DNA from 4 places in the Streptomyces sp. NPDC001816 genome. Region 2 is predicted to be linked to each of the others. Evidence: riboswitches for the same ligand, from Rfam matches in the RefSeq annotation. Region 2 holds a riboswitch; each other region holds the start of a gene.

Region 1 (3,204 bases), on a different contig from region 2:
CCACCGGCTTGCCGAGCAGCACCACCTGACTGCTCTGCTCGCCACCGGGCTTGAGCAGCACGGGGTTCATCAGCGCGGTCGGCTCGACACGGCAGGCCTGGGCCTGCATGGCCTGAGCCCGCCCGATCTCTGCACCCTCCCGGGTCACGAACGAGTTGAGGGACATGTTCTGCGCCTTGAAGGGCGCGACCTTGACGCCCTGGCGCACCAGCCACCGGCAGATCCCGGCCGTCACGACGCTCTTGCCGGCGTCGGAGGTGGTGCCGGCGACGAGCAGACCACCGTTCACTTGCCACGTCCCTTCACGAGTCGGCGCGCGGCGACCGTGACGCCGAGCGCGAGCAGGCCGACCCGGCGGGAGAGCCGTACGGCCCGGTCGATGTCGGTGACCCGGACCGCCCGCCCGGTGTCCCCGCCCAGTACGGGCCGGTGTTCGACGCGCCCGCCGTAGGAGAGCGTCCCGCCCAGCCGCACGCCGAGGGCACCCGCGAACGAGGCCTCGACGGGCCCGGCGTTGGGACTCGGGTGCTTGCGGGCGTCCGCCCGCCAGGCACGCAACGCGCCGCGGGGGTCCGGTCCGGCCGCGGCGGCGAGCACGGCGGTCAGCCGCGCCCCCGGCCACCCGACGACGTCGTCGAGCCGGGCGGAGGCCCAGCCGTAGCGCCGGAAGCGGGCCGACTTGTGCCCCACCATCGCGTCCAGGGTGTTGACGGCCCGGAACCCGAGCAGCCCCGGCACCCCGCCCACCGCACCCCACACCAGCGCACCCACCACGGCGTCGGAGGTGTTCTCGGCGACGGACTCCACGACCGCTCGGGCGATCCCGTCGGCGTCGAGGGCCTGCGGATCCCGCCCGCACAGATGCGGCAGCCGCGCCCGGGCCGCCTCGACGTCCCCGGCCTCCAGCGCGCGCCCGACGGTCCGTGCCTCCCGGGCGAGCGAAGTACCGCCGACCACGGCCCAGGTGGCGGCGGCGGTCAGCGCGACGGAAGCGACGGGGGAGCGGCGCACGGCCCGCTCGGCCACGGCCCCCAGCGCGACGGCGCCTCCGGCGCACACGACGGTGTGCAGCGCACCCCAGCCGCGGTGGTCGTGCCACAGCGCGCGCTCCACGGCGGCGGCAGCCCGCCCGAACGCGGCGACCGGATGCCCGCGGCGCGGATCGCCGAGGACCAGGTCGCCGACGAGGCCGGCGGCGGCGCCGTACGCGTAGAAGCGATCGGCACCCATCGGCTCAGCCGGCCGTCGGGGCAGGCAGGGCCTGGTTACTGAACCTCAATCGGCAGCCGCGCATGGCGATATGTCCTCACTCAGGGTGTCCACGCCCTGGTTCGACGAGACCGGCGGTGAGAGTTCCTGGCTCCCGGGGATTTCTTCCCCGGTGACAGTGGCGGGACCGCGCCGGATTCGCACCGGCTTCCTCTCCTGCCGCCGTACATGGCCCGGGCAGTCCACCACGCGCCCGGAAGGGCCGTCAACTTGCCTTTGACCTGGGAAGCCGGACTGTGCTGAGGCCCACATCGCCGGCCCGCCGGGCAGCGCCGAGCGACCGGGTTGCGGTGAATTCCGCTCCCTCGGACGGCATTCGGGGATCCCGCTCGCGCTCACGGACCGTGATCGCCTGCAAGAGCGCGTACGTCGCGTACGTCTTATACGGGATGCAACGGTCGCGGGGCCGCGGCGGACACACGTCCGCCCTGTCGCTCCGACTGAATCGGTGCCGACAGGGCGGACGATGGAGAATTCGGCGTCAGGGCTTCGCCACGATCAGATAGATCCCGTACGCCACCGCGGCCGCACAAGCCGCGAAGCACACGTACGCACCGGTCACGGCCAGCGCCGCGGACCCACCCTGCGCCGTGGCCTTCTCGCGGCGCGAGAGGCCGTTGACGCCGAGGGTGAACAGCGCCACCAGGCCCACCGTGAACGCGAGGCTGACGCCGAAGACGGAGCCGAGAGCCGCCCAGTCGATCTTCATGGGGATGCTTCCTTCAGTTTCCGGGCGGTCAGACTGCGGCGGCCGGCGGAGTCGCCGGAGCCGGTTCGGTGGTGGCCTGGGCCGGGATCGTGACCGACAGGTCCTCGGCGACGATGCCCGCGGGCGGCGGGGTCACCGCGGCGATGGCGGTGGTCACCACGCCGGCCGGCTCCACCGTGTCGTCGACGACGTTGGTGTGGTCGACGACCTCGCGGCGGGAGATCTTCCAGATGGCGGCGCTGGCGCCGACCAGGAAGACGGCGACGGCGGCGGTGCCCCAGTCACCCAGGTCCATGACGGACTCGGCGCCCGCGCCGACCAGCGCGGCGGCCGGCAGGGTCAGCGCCCAGGCGATGAACATGCGGGTCGCGGTGGACCAGCGGACCACACCGCCCTTGCGGCCCAGACCCGCACCCATCACCGAGCCGGAGACGACGTGGGTGGTGGAGAGGGAGAAGCCGAGGTGCGAGGAGGCCAGGATGGCCGTGGCCGCGCTGGTCTGGGCGGCGAAGCCCTGTCGCGGCTCGAGGTCGGTCAGGCCCTTGCCCATGGTGCGGATGATCCGCCAGCCGCCGATGTAGGTGCCGAGCGCGATCGCCAGACCCGCGGAGAGGATCACCCAGGTGGGAGGGTTGGAGTCGGGGGCGATGGCGCCGCCCGCGACGAGGGCGAGGGTGATGATGCCCATCGTCTTCTGCGCGTCGTTGGTGCCGTGGGCGAGGGAGACCAGACCGGCGGAGGCGATCTGACCGGCGCGGTAGCCCTTGCGGGTGGCCTCGCCGTCGGCGTTCTTGCCGATGCCGTAGGAGAAGCGGGTGGCCAGCATCGCGGCGAGACCCGCGACGATCGGCGCGGCGACCGCCGGGAGCAGCACCTTGGTGACGAGCACGTCACTGTGGACGGCCCCGAAGCCAGCGGAGGCGACGGTGGCGCCGATCAGGCCGCCCATCAGGGCGTGCGAGGAGCTGGACGGCAGTCCCACCAGCCAGGTCAGCAGGTTCCAGAGGATCGCGCCGACCAGGGCGGCGAATATGACCTCGGGACGGATGCCGTTCTCATCGACAAGGCCCTTGGAGATCGTGTTGGCGACCTCCACGGAGAGGAAAGCGCCTACAAGGTTGAGGGCGGCGGACATGGCCACCGCGACCTTGGGCTTGAGCGCACCGGTCGAGATGGTCGTGGCCATCGCGTTGGCGGTGTCGTGAAAACCGTTCGTGAAATCGAAC
Region 2 (3,204 bases):
CTTCTCGTCGGCAGCCGTCGGCTTCTTCTCCGTGCCGTCGGCGGACACCTGCTCCCCGCAGCCCTTGTGGGGATACCCGGCGATCGCGCACAACAGGGCGTTGGTGTCGTAGCGGAGCGGCTTCGCGGTGGCTGCCAGGGCCTCGGCCGTCGTCGCGTCGGGGGAGACGCGCGCGCAGGCGGTGCGGCGGGTCGGCGGGGTCTCGCCGGACGGGGCGTCCGCGGGCGTGCCGAAGTCGATGACGAGGGCGACCCGCTTCGTACCCGGCTTCGCGGGCGTCCCCGCGCAGATCGTGGCGAAGTCCGCCGTGCCGCGCGGCCGGCTGGCGTCCGCGGAGTCCTCGCTCACCGCGAAGCGGAAGCCCTGGATCGCGCCGTCGTCGGGACGGGCGGTCGACGGGCCCTGGGTGGCGTACGTCCAGCGGCCGCCGTCCCGCTCCCAGAACGACCAGTAGCGGTAACCGGTGGCGTGCGCCTGGGCGGCACCGGCGAGGAGGACGAGCGCGGCGACCAGCAGGGCCGCGGCACGGCGGACGGCGGTCACAGCTGCTGCCGCTTCCGGCGGCCGCTGAGCAGGATGCCGATGCCGACGCCGAAGACGAGGCCGGCACCTACGATCCACCAGACACCGGTGCCCGAGTCGTGCTCGGCGCGCTTGCCGGGCTCCGCGGTGGCGGCGGCCTTCTGCGGCGCCGGGCCCGTCGCGTTGAGCGCCTGCGCCAGGTCCGTGCCGCCGAAGTCGTGCGGGTCCTCACCCATCGCGTGCGCGGCGAAGACCAGCTCGGCGTAGGCGGCCGGGCCGCTCTGCTCCGCCCACTTCGCCGCGTTCTTCTCCAGCCAGGCGTACGGCTTCTTCGCCTGCCCCGCCCAGCCCTTCGCGGCGAGCGCGACGACCGCGTCCGCCGTGTTGCCGTAGTCGGGCTGGTCCTTGGCCCCGGGCAGGGCGGACTTCAGGTACCCGTCGGAGTTCATGGCCTTCCCCAGGTAAGCGGCGCCGTCGCTCGCCACCTCGGCCGGGGTGGGCTTGTCGGAGTTGCGGCAGATGGAGCTCTGCTCCGGGGCCTTCCCGGCCTTCGGCGCGAACCCCTTGTCGAGCGCGCCCAGCACGCCGGCCGCCGTCGCGTCCGCGTTGGCGACCAGCTTGCCCTTCTTGTCCGGCTGGTAGGCGAGCGCTCCGCCCCCGGTGCCGTCGCACGGCAGGGAGAACTTGGCCAGCAGCTCGTACGGGCTCTTGCCCCGAACGTGCAGCTTGGCGGGGTCCTGGCCGACCGCGGCGAACGCGCCGATGACGACTCCGGTGGAGTTGGTGTCGCTGGGAGCGCCGGGTGAGTAGCCCCAGCCGCCGTCCTCGTTCTGCAGCGTCGTCAGCCAGACCAGGGCCTTGCGGACCTCGGCGTCGTGACCGCCGACCGCCTGCAGCGCCTGGACGGCGGCGGCCGTGCTGTTGGTGTCGGGCTGGGCGCCGCCCTTGCCCTCGCAGGGCTTGGCGGTGTCGGCCCGGAACGCGGCGAAGCCGCCCTTGTCGCACTGCTGCCCGACCAGCCAGTCCACGGCCGAGCCGGCCGGGCGGTAGCCGAGCGTCCGCTGGGCGAGCAGGGCGAGCGACTGGCGCCAGACACCGTCGTACGTGGGGTCCGTCTTGCCGAACAGACCGGCCGGGATCGTCACCTTCGCAGGCGCGGACGGGGACGGGCCGGCGGCCATGGCGGGTGCGGCGGCGGCCAGCACACCTACGGCGGCGAGAGCCGCTGCACTGCGGCGGACGTTCATGGTCGGCGACTGCCTCTCCTGCGGGGAACCGGCAGCGCACGGGAACACCCGGGCGGCTCGGCTCCGTAAACCTCGACGGTGCCGTGCGCTGCGGGTCGCCGCGCACGCGAGCCGGTCAACGTCCCGGGCGGGGCAGTCCGGCTCACCGTCCGGGGCGGACGATTTACGGTTGCGGGTCAGCGCCGGAATTGCACCGGCTTCCCCCCGTACGGGTGTGATGACGACGCCGCCACTTTACCGGCAGCCGTGCGCGCGCTGAGGGGTGGCTGTGGGCACAGCGGGACGGTGACTAGGGTCACGGCCATGACAGCTACGGGGAGACTGCTGGGGTCGGGGCGTTCAGCCGATGTGTACGAGATCGACGAGGCGTGGGTGCTGCGCCGGGACCGCGAGGGCTGGGGGGACGCGGCCGCCGAGGGGGCCGTGATGGAGCACGTGCGCAGGCATGGGTACCCGGCGCCCCGGGTGCGGCACTCCGGCTCGCGCACCGACCTGGTGATGGAGCGGCTGTCCGGGCCGACGATGCTGAGCGGGTTCGCCGAGGGCCGGATCGACGCCCGGGAGGCGGGCGCGCTGCTGGCCCGGCTGCTGCGGCAGTTGCACGCGGTGCCCGGTCGGGACGCCGATGACCCTGAGGCCCGCGTGCTGCATCTGGACCTGCACCCGGACAACGTGATGCTCACCCCGGACGGGCCCCGGGTCATCGACTGGTCCAACGCCGAGGATGGGCGTCCGGGGCTCGACTGGGGCATGACCGCGGTGATCCTCGCTCAAGTCGCCGTCGGCGGCGAACCGCTCGCCCCTCCGGCCCTCGCGATGCTCACGGCCCTGCTCGCCGACCCCTCCGATCTCACGGAAGCGGGACTGGCCGAGGCCCGCCGGCGCCGGGCGGTCAATCCGACGATGAGCCGCCGGGAGGTCGAACTGCTCGGGGATGCCGAGAAGTTGATCCGGTCGCTGGCTTTCTAGTGCCGGGACACTGGTCCGCATGCGGCCGGGCCGTGGGGCCGACGGCCGCGCTCAGGTGGTGGGCCATGTGGCGCAGGGTGTGAGTGGAGTCCGTGGGGGTTTCGCCCTTTGCCGCCCAGTGGCGAGGGGGTCTTCGGGGTCTGCGTGGGCGGCTGCTGTGACGTGGTTGCTGGGTTGCGAGGTGAGGGCGATGCGGTCGGGTGGTGGGCGCGAGGTCGAGGGGGTGTAGCCGGTGCGGGTGTTGGCCTGCTAGGCGGCGTACGGCTGGGCCGGTGGGGTGACGGCCACGGTCAGGTGGCGGGCCATGCGGCGCAGGGTGTGCGCGCAGTCCGTCGGGGTCTCGCCCTCCGCCACCCAGTGCGCGAGGCGGTCCTCGGGGTCGGCGTGGGCGGCCGCCGTGACGTGGTCGCCGGGCTGCCGGGTGAGGACCATGCGCTCGGCGGACGGCTCGTACGCGGCGGCCGGG
Region 3 (3,204 bases), on a different contig from region 2:
AGGGCCCTCAAGTCCTACGCCGGAGCAGCACCAGTGACCCGGGCATCCGGCAAGAGCGTCTCCGTCAGGGCCCGCCGGATCAAGAACCAGCGTCTCGCTGCTGCCGGCTACGTCTGGTCGTTCGCGTCCCTGACGGCCTCAGTCGGCGCCAGGGCTCACTACGACCGCAGACGCACCACCGGCGACCGGCACATCTCAGCCCTGCGAAATCTCTTCAACCGCATGATCGGGTGCTTGCACCACTGCCTCGACAAACAAGTCCACTACGACGAAACCATCGCCTTCCCCTCCCGCCCCGAGCCCATCCTCACTGCCGCAGCTTGACCGCTTAACCCCATCGGATGTCTGATCGTCGACCGGCACGGAACCCCGCTCGCCGTCACGCTCACCGGCGGCAACCGGCACGACGTCACCCAGCTTCTGCCCCTGCTGAACGCGGTTCCCCCGATCCGGGGCCTGCGGGGACGCCCTCGGCGCAAGCCCCGGCGACTGTACGCCGACCGGGGCTATGACTTCGACAAGTACCGCCGCCTGCTGTGGAAACGCGGCATCAAACCCGTGATCGCCCGACGCGATGCCGCCCACGGCTCCGGACTGGGCAAGGTCCGCTGGGTAGTCCAGCGCGCCTTCGCCTGGCTTCACCAGTTCAAACGACTCCGCATCCGCTACGAAAGACGTGCTGACCTCCATCACGGCCTGCTCGAACTGGCCTGCAGCCTCATATGCCTCCGCCGCCTGCAGACCTCGTTGTGAAACGATCAGTCAGTCGCCCAGGACCCGCTCCCACAGCAGCCCATCCCGCCAGCTCCCGTCGAGAAAGATCGAGGAGTGTGCGACGCCGTACGGGCTGAACCCGTTGCGGCGCAGCACCCGTTGCGACGGCAGATTCTCCAGATTGGTGGACGCCTCAGCGCGGTGCAACCCGAGTTCGTCCGTCATCACCTGGAGTACAAGCCCGACGGCGCGCCCGGCGTGCCCTTGATTTTGGGCGACGCTGGCGATCCAGTAACCAACGGAACCGCGGCGAAGGTGGGGCTGCGGCAGAATGCCTCCGACGGTGACCTGCCCGATCACCCGGTCGTCGGCGAGTACCACACCCGGCCAGGCCGCGCCGGCCCGGTATCCGGCCAGCAGCCTGTCGATCCGCTCCGCCTGGCCCTCCGGGGTGAAGAAGTCGGCCGGCTGGGCCGGTTCCCACGGCCGGAAAGCCTCGAAGTCCCGCACTCTATGCGCGGCGATCGGGGCGGCATCGGCGGGCTCTATCAGGCGGATCCTGGTGCTGCTGCACATGGGCTGATCCTCGTCGCGGTGCGTCGGATGAGACCGGCCAGCCTATGCGAGCCGCCAGAGCCGACACTGCGTCATCAGGTGCTGGGTCCTCCACTGCCCAGTGGAGATCGCATGTTCGCAGCGCACAACCGTCTGGCCAAGCACTTCATTCTGAAATGATCAGTAAGACGAACGGTTCCTGCCGTCACCACGCACGGTGGCACGAGGCGGTGCAAGACCGCCGACGGTGGTCCCGCGCACCTCGCCGGGCCAGCGGTACAGTCGAGTCGAGCAGTCGCAGGGAAATCCGGTGAGAATCCGGAACTGTCCCACAACGGTGTACCTCCCTGGCCGGAGAATCCGAGGACCTGCCTGCCCGAACGAACCCGGCGCCTGGCCGGGTCCTTCGGCAGGGCACCGGGACAGCGCGCGCACGGACCTGATGCCCAACTCGGAAAGTGTTGGGCATCTTTGCTGTCGGACCCCCTATCTCCACGCCGAAGGGTTGGAGCCGCGACCGCGGACTCCTCAGCCAGGGGCGCAGCGGGCCCGCGAGCGGGAGACCGACTCGCGGACGGGCCGCGACCAGGCAGGGCGCGGCTCTACATGTGACGTCGTCCTGCTCAACCTCAGAGCGCCGAGGGCACCGGGAGGAGGAGGCAGAGTCCTCTGGAGACGGGCGCGGGGCTGCTGATCGGCATGGATGCCGAGCACCGGCGCCCGACCGCCATCGACGAGCTGCCCGCCCATTCCACCGTGTTGCTGTTCGCCAACGGACTGATCGAGCGCCGCGGCGAATCCCTCGACCACGGGCTGACCCGGCTGCGCCAGCACGCCGCCGCCCTCGCCCGCGAGCCCCTGGACGTCTTCTGCGACGAACTGCTGAGGGGGCTCGGCGCCGACAGCACCGACGACATCGCGTTGCTCGCCCTGCGCTCCACCCCACCGGCCGGCACCTGATCCGGTCGGCGCCCGCGGCCAGGTGCCGCAACCGACGTCAGGACTCTGCCCGTCCGGCGTACAACCTCTTGCCCGCCGACACTCGTTGATCTCGGCATGGCAGCACAACGACCCGACGCAGGTGCCTACTACACGCAGTGGCGGGAGCAGTTGCGGCGGGTCCTGGCATGCAGCGAGCCGGCGTTCATCAATCGCCTGGGCGTTGCCTGCGACGAGGGCGGCATGAACGAGCATCACCCGCGGTTGACGACTCGCCCGGTCCCGCCCGGATGTGATCTGTCGCCAGCTCATCCGCGACTGCCGAAGCACGGAGGCTGCCCGAACCGCTTGACACAGACAGGTGCCGGTTGAAGCAGCTCGACCGGCAGATCAGCGATGCCTTCCGCACCCAGCCGCGCCGCCGTCATCGCCCTCGCACGCCGCCGCGCCGCCGTTCTGTGGGCTCTTCTTCGCGACAACCGCCCCTTCACCACCGCGCCGCCACCAGCACGCGTAGCCACAGCAGCCTGACTCGGCCAAGACGACCAGATGGGCCACCTACCTGGCGTCAGTGATCAAGACCGTGCTTGTGCAGTGCCGCACACCGAAGATCATCAGTGCTGCTGCGAGGACGGTCGTACCCGACGCGGCTGCGTGCCACGGCCGTGGGTTCGCATTGGCCGTTCTGAGTGGGACGGCGTCACGGGCCATGTCGGAGTCCTTGTGTGGCAGGGCCATGCGTCCACCGAACGCTCGGAGCGGCGCAACCTCTCCCAGCGTGGCACGACCGTGCTCCACCGGCATCCTGAGCTGTGACGTCAGAGCCCATCCAACAGGCCGAGCCTCGGGCCGTCTCAGGGCCGTACGAGGGTGCACAACGGCGACCGACGCAGCCTTCACGGGGGAAGCAGCGTCCCCAGTGGTCCCAGGTCGATGTTGAGGTCGGCGAGCGTGAGGCCGTAGTGGTCGCAGAGTTCGGACATCCGGTCGTGGAGC
Region 4 (3,204 bases), on a different contig from region 2:
GCGCAACACCACGATCCTGCCGCTGTACTCGCTGATGCTGGGCCTGCTCGCGCTGCTCGGCTTCATGGCGATCGCGGCCGGGGTGAACGTCACCAACGGGCAGTTGGCGATTCCGCAGCTGTTCGAGGACATGTTCCCGGACTGGTTCGCGGGCGTGGCGTTCGCGGCGATCGGCATCGGCGCCCTCGTGCCCGCGGCCATCATGTCCATCGCGGCGGCGAACCTCTTCACCCGCAACATCTACAAGGACTTCATCAGGCCGGACGCCACGCCGAAGCAGGAGGCCCAGGTCTCCAAGCTCGTGTCGCTGCTGGTCAAGGTCGGCGCCCTGGTCTTCGTGCTCACCATGGACAAGACGGTCGCCATCAACTTCCAGCTGCTGGGCGGCATCTGGATCCTGCAGACCTTCCCGGCCCTGGTCGGCGGCCTGTTCACCCGCTGGTGCCACCGCTGGGCGCTGCTGGCCGGCTGGGCGGTCGGCATGGTCTACGGCACGTTCGCCGCGTACGGGGTGGCCTCGCCGACGCAGAAGCACTTCGGCGGCAACTCCAAGGAGATCCCGGGCATCGGTGAGATCGGCTACATCGGCCTCACGGCCTTCGTGCTGAACGTCGCCGTCACGGTGGTCCTGACCTTCGCGCTGAAGGCCCTGAAGGCCCCCGAGGGCATCGACGAGACCCGCCCCGAGGACTACACGGCGGACGCGGGCGACGCGGGGGTCCAGGCGGAACTGACGCCGAATGCAACCCCCTAGGCACCCGCAGCGGGCCGCCGACAACAAGCACCACGGCGGCCCGCTGTTGACCCTCTGAAGCCGTCACGACACGCAACAGACACAACATCTGGGGGTGACACCACAACCCGGCACTAGATGTATGCTCATCCTCGCTGTCGCCGCAGGGGAATCCGGTGCGAATCCGGAACTGTCCCGCAACGGTGTACTTGCGTGCTTCCGCACGCCTGTTCAGTCCGAGGACCTGCCGTCAGCGCGCGCCCGGCCGTCCGGTCCGGGTGCCTTCAGACGTCCGGGCCTCGTGGAGTGGGCCGGTGGACGCGACGCCGTGCGCGCTCGTGCTGCCCCTGCCCTCCGCCAGGCCCTGTGCCGAGCGAGGGAGAGCCCCACGTGACCATCGCGCCAGCCGACCCGGCTTCAGCCGTCCAGGCGACCGCAGCTCCGGTGGAGACCGACGGTCCCGGTGCCGCGCTGCTGCGGACCCTGACCGAGCTGACCGCCGACCTCCCCGACGCCGACCCCGGCCGGGTCGCCGCGGCCGCGCTGCGGGGCCGGTCCGCCCGGGCCGACGAGGCGGAGTTGCGCGAGCTGGCCACGGAGGCGGCCGCCGGCCTCATCTCCGACGACCCCGCCTACTCCCGGCTGGCCGCCCGGCTGCTGACCATCTCGATCCGCGCCGAGGCCGCCTCGCAGGGCGTGACGTCCTTCACCGAGTCCGTCGCCGTGGGCCACCGCGAGGGCCTGGTCGCCGACCGCACGGCGGAGTTCGTACGGCTGCACGCCGAGCGTCTGGACACGCTGATCGACGCGGACGGCGACGACCGCTTCGGCTACTTCGGCCTGCGCACCCTGCACAGCCGCTACCTGCTGCGCCACCCCCTCACCCGCCAGGTGATCGAGACGCCCCAGCACTTCATGCTGCGCGTCGCCGCGGGTCTCGCCGAGGACGACACGACCCGCTCCGTCGACGAAGTCGCCGCGCTCTACGGGCTCATGAGCCGCCTCGACTACCTGCCCTCCTCCCCCACGCTCTTCAACTCCGGCACGCGGCACCCCCAGATGTCGTCCTGCTACCTCCTCGACTCCCCGCTGGACGAGCTGGACTCCATCTACGACCGCTACCACCAGGTCGCCCGGCTCTCCAAGCACGCCGGCGGCATCGGTCTTTCGTACTCCCGCATCCGCAGCCGCGGTTCGCTGATCCGCGGCACCAACGGGCACTCCAACGGCATCGTCCCGTTCCTGAAGACCCTGGACGCCTCGGTGGCCGCCGTGAACCAGGGCGGAAGGCGCAAGGGCGCGGCCGCGGTGTACCTGGAGACCTGGCACTCCGACATCGAGGAGTTCCTGGAGCTGCGCGACAACACCGGTGAGGACGCCCGCCGTACGCACAACCTCAACCTCGCGCACTGGATCCCGGACGAGTTCATGCGCCGGGTCAACGCCGACGAGCAGTGGTCGCTGTTCTCCCCGGCGGACGTGCCGGAGCTGGTCGACCTGTGGGGCGAGGAGTTCGACGCCGCGTACCGCAAGGCGGAGGCGAACGGGCTCGCGAAGAAGACCATCCCGGCCCGTGACCTGTACGGCCGCATGATGCGCACCCTCGCGCAGACCGGCAACGGCTGGATGACCTTCAAGGACGCCGCCAACCGCACCGCCAACCAGACGGCCGAGGCGGGCCACGTCGTCCACTCCTCGAACCTCTGCACGGAGATCCTGGAGGTCACCGACGACGGCGAGACGGCGGTCTGCAACCTGGGTTCGGTCAACCTCGGTGCCTTCGTGCAGGGCGGGGACATCGACTGGGAGCGCCTCGACGAGACCGTCCGCACGGCCGTCACCTTCCTCGACCGCGTGGTCGACATCAACTTCTACCCGACCGAGCAGGCGGGCCGCTCCAACGCCAGGTGGCGTCCGGTGGGCCTGGGTGCGATGGGTCTGCAGGACGTCTTCTTCAAGCTGCGCCTGCCCTTCGACTCCGCCGAGGCCAAGGCCCTGTCGACACGGATCGCCGAGCGGATCATGCTCGCCGCGTACGAGGCCTCCGCCGACCTGGCCGAGCGGGGCGGCGCGCTGCCGGCCTGGGAGAAGACCCGCACCGCCCGCGGTGTCCTGCACCCCGACCATTTCCCGAGCGTTCGCCTGACCTGGCCCGAGCGCTGGGCGGCCCTGCGCGAGCGGATCGCCGCGGTCGGCATGCGCAACTCGCTGCTGCTGGCGATCGCCCCGACCGCCACCATCGCGTCCATCGCGGGCGTGTACGAGTGCATCGAGCCGCAGGTCTCCAACCTGTTCAAGCGCGAGACGCTGTCCGGCGAGTTCCTGCAGGTCAACTCCTACCTGGTGCAGGACCTCAAGGAGCTGGGCGTCTGGGACGCGCGCACCCGTGAGGCGCTGCGCGACTCCAACGGCTCGGTGCAGGGCTTCGCGTGGATCCCGGCCGACGTGCGGGCGCTGTACCGCACGGCGTG

The links. A riboswitch is a leader RNA that binds a small molecule or an ion and turns the genes downstream of it on or off. The one in region 2 is predicted to bind cobalamin.
Region 1: it holds a riboswitch for cobalamin, as region 2 does, so the genes downstream of both, ACFYZZ_RS35685 (cobalamin biosynthesis protein) here and ACFYZZ_RS11270 (prenyltransferase/squalene oxidase repeat-containing protein) in region 2, are expected to answer to the same signal.
Region 3: it holds a riboswitch for cobalamin, as region 2 does, so the genes downstream of both, ACFYZZ_RS10730 (SpoIIE family protein phosphatase) here and ACFYZZ_RS11270 (prenyltransferase/squalene oxidase repeat-containing protein) in region 2, are expected to answer to the same signal.
Region 4: it holds a riboswitch for cobalamin, as region 2 does, so the genes downstream of both, ACFYZZ_RS28095 (ribonucleoside-diphosphate reductase subunit alpha) here and ACFYZZ_RS11270 (prenyltransferase/squalene oxidase repeat-containing protein) in region 2, are expected to answer to the same signal.

What each region holds. Positions count from the first base shown of each region.
Region 1 covers NZ_JBIATY010000013.1:63,802-67,005, reverse strand. Annotated here, with positions in the region: gene ACFYZZ_RS35690 (cobyric acid synthase) at 1-289, opposite strand, end outside; gene ACFYZZ_RS35685 (cobalamin biosynthesis protein) at 286-1,230, opposite strand; cobalamin riboswitch at 1,330-1,472, opposite strand; gene ACFYZZ_RS35680 (hypothetical protein) at 1,751-1,978, opposite strand; gene ACFYZZ_RS35675 (anion permease) at 2,007-3,204, opposite strand, start outside.
Region 2 covers NZ_JBIATY010000003.1:57,601-60,804, reverse strand. Annotated here, with positions in the region: gene ACFYZZ_RS11275 (SCO2322 family protein) at 1-543, opposite strand, end outside; gene ACFYZZ_RS11270 (prenyltransferase/squalene oxidase repeat-containing protein) at 540-1,769, opposite strand; cobalamin riboswitch at 1,879-2,014, opposite strand; gene ACFYZZ_RS11265 (phosphotransferase family protein) at 2,073-2,738, shown strand; gene ACFYZZ_RS11260 (hypothetical protein) at 2,988-3,204, opposite strand, start outside.
Region 3 covers NZ_JBIATY010000002.1:1,020,480-1,023,683, reverse strand. Annotated here, with positions in the region: gene ACFYZZ_RS10745 (IS110 family transposase) at 1-324, shown strand, start outside; partial or broken gene ACFYZZ_RS10740 (IS5 family transposase) at 346-753, shown strand; gene ACFYZZ_RS10735 (GNAT family N-acetyltransferase) at 763-1,290, opposite strand; cobalamin riboswitch at 1,527-1,660, shown strand; gene ACFYZZ_RS10730 (SpoIIE family protein phosphatase) at 1,969-2,229, shown strand; gene ACFYZZ_RS10725 (gas vesicle protein K) at 3,105-3,204, opposite strand, start outside.
Region 4 covers NZ_JBIATY010000008.1:187,552-190,755, reverse strand. Annotated here, with positions in the region: gene mctP (monocarboxylate uptake permease MctP) at 1-754, shown strand, start outside; cobalamin riboswitch at 856-1,000, shown strand; gene ACFYZZ_RS28095 (ribonucleoside-diphosphate reductase subunit alpha) at 1,124-3,204, shown strand, end outside.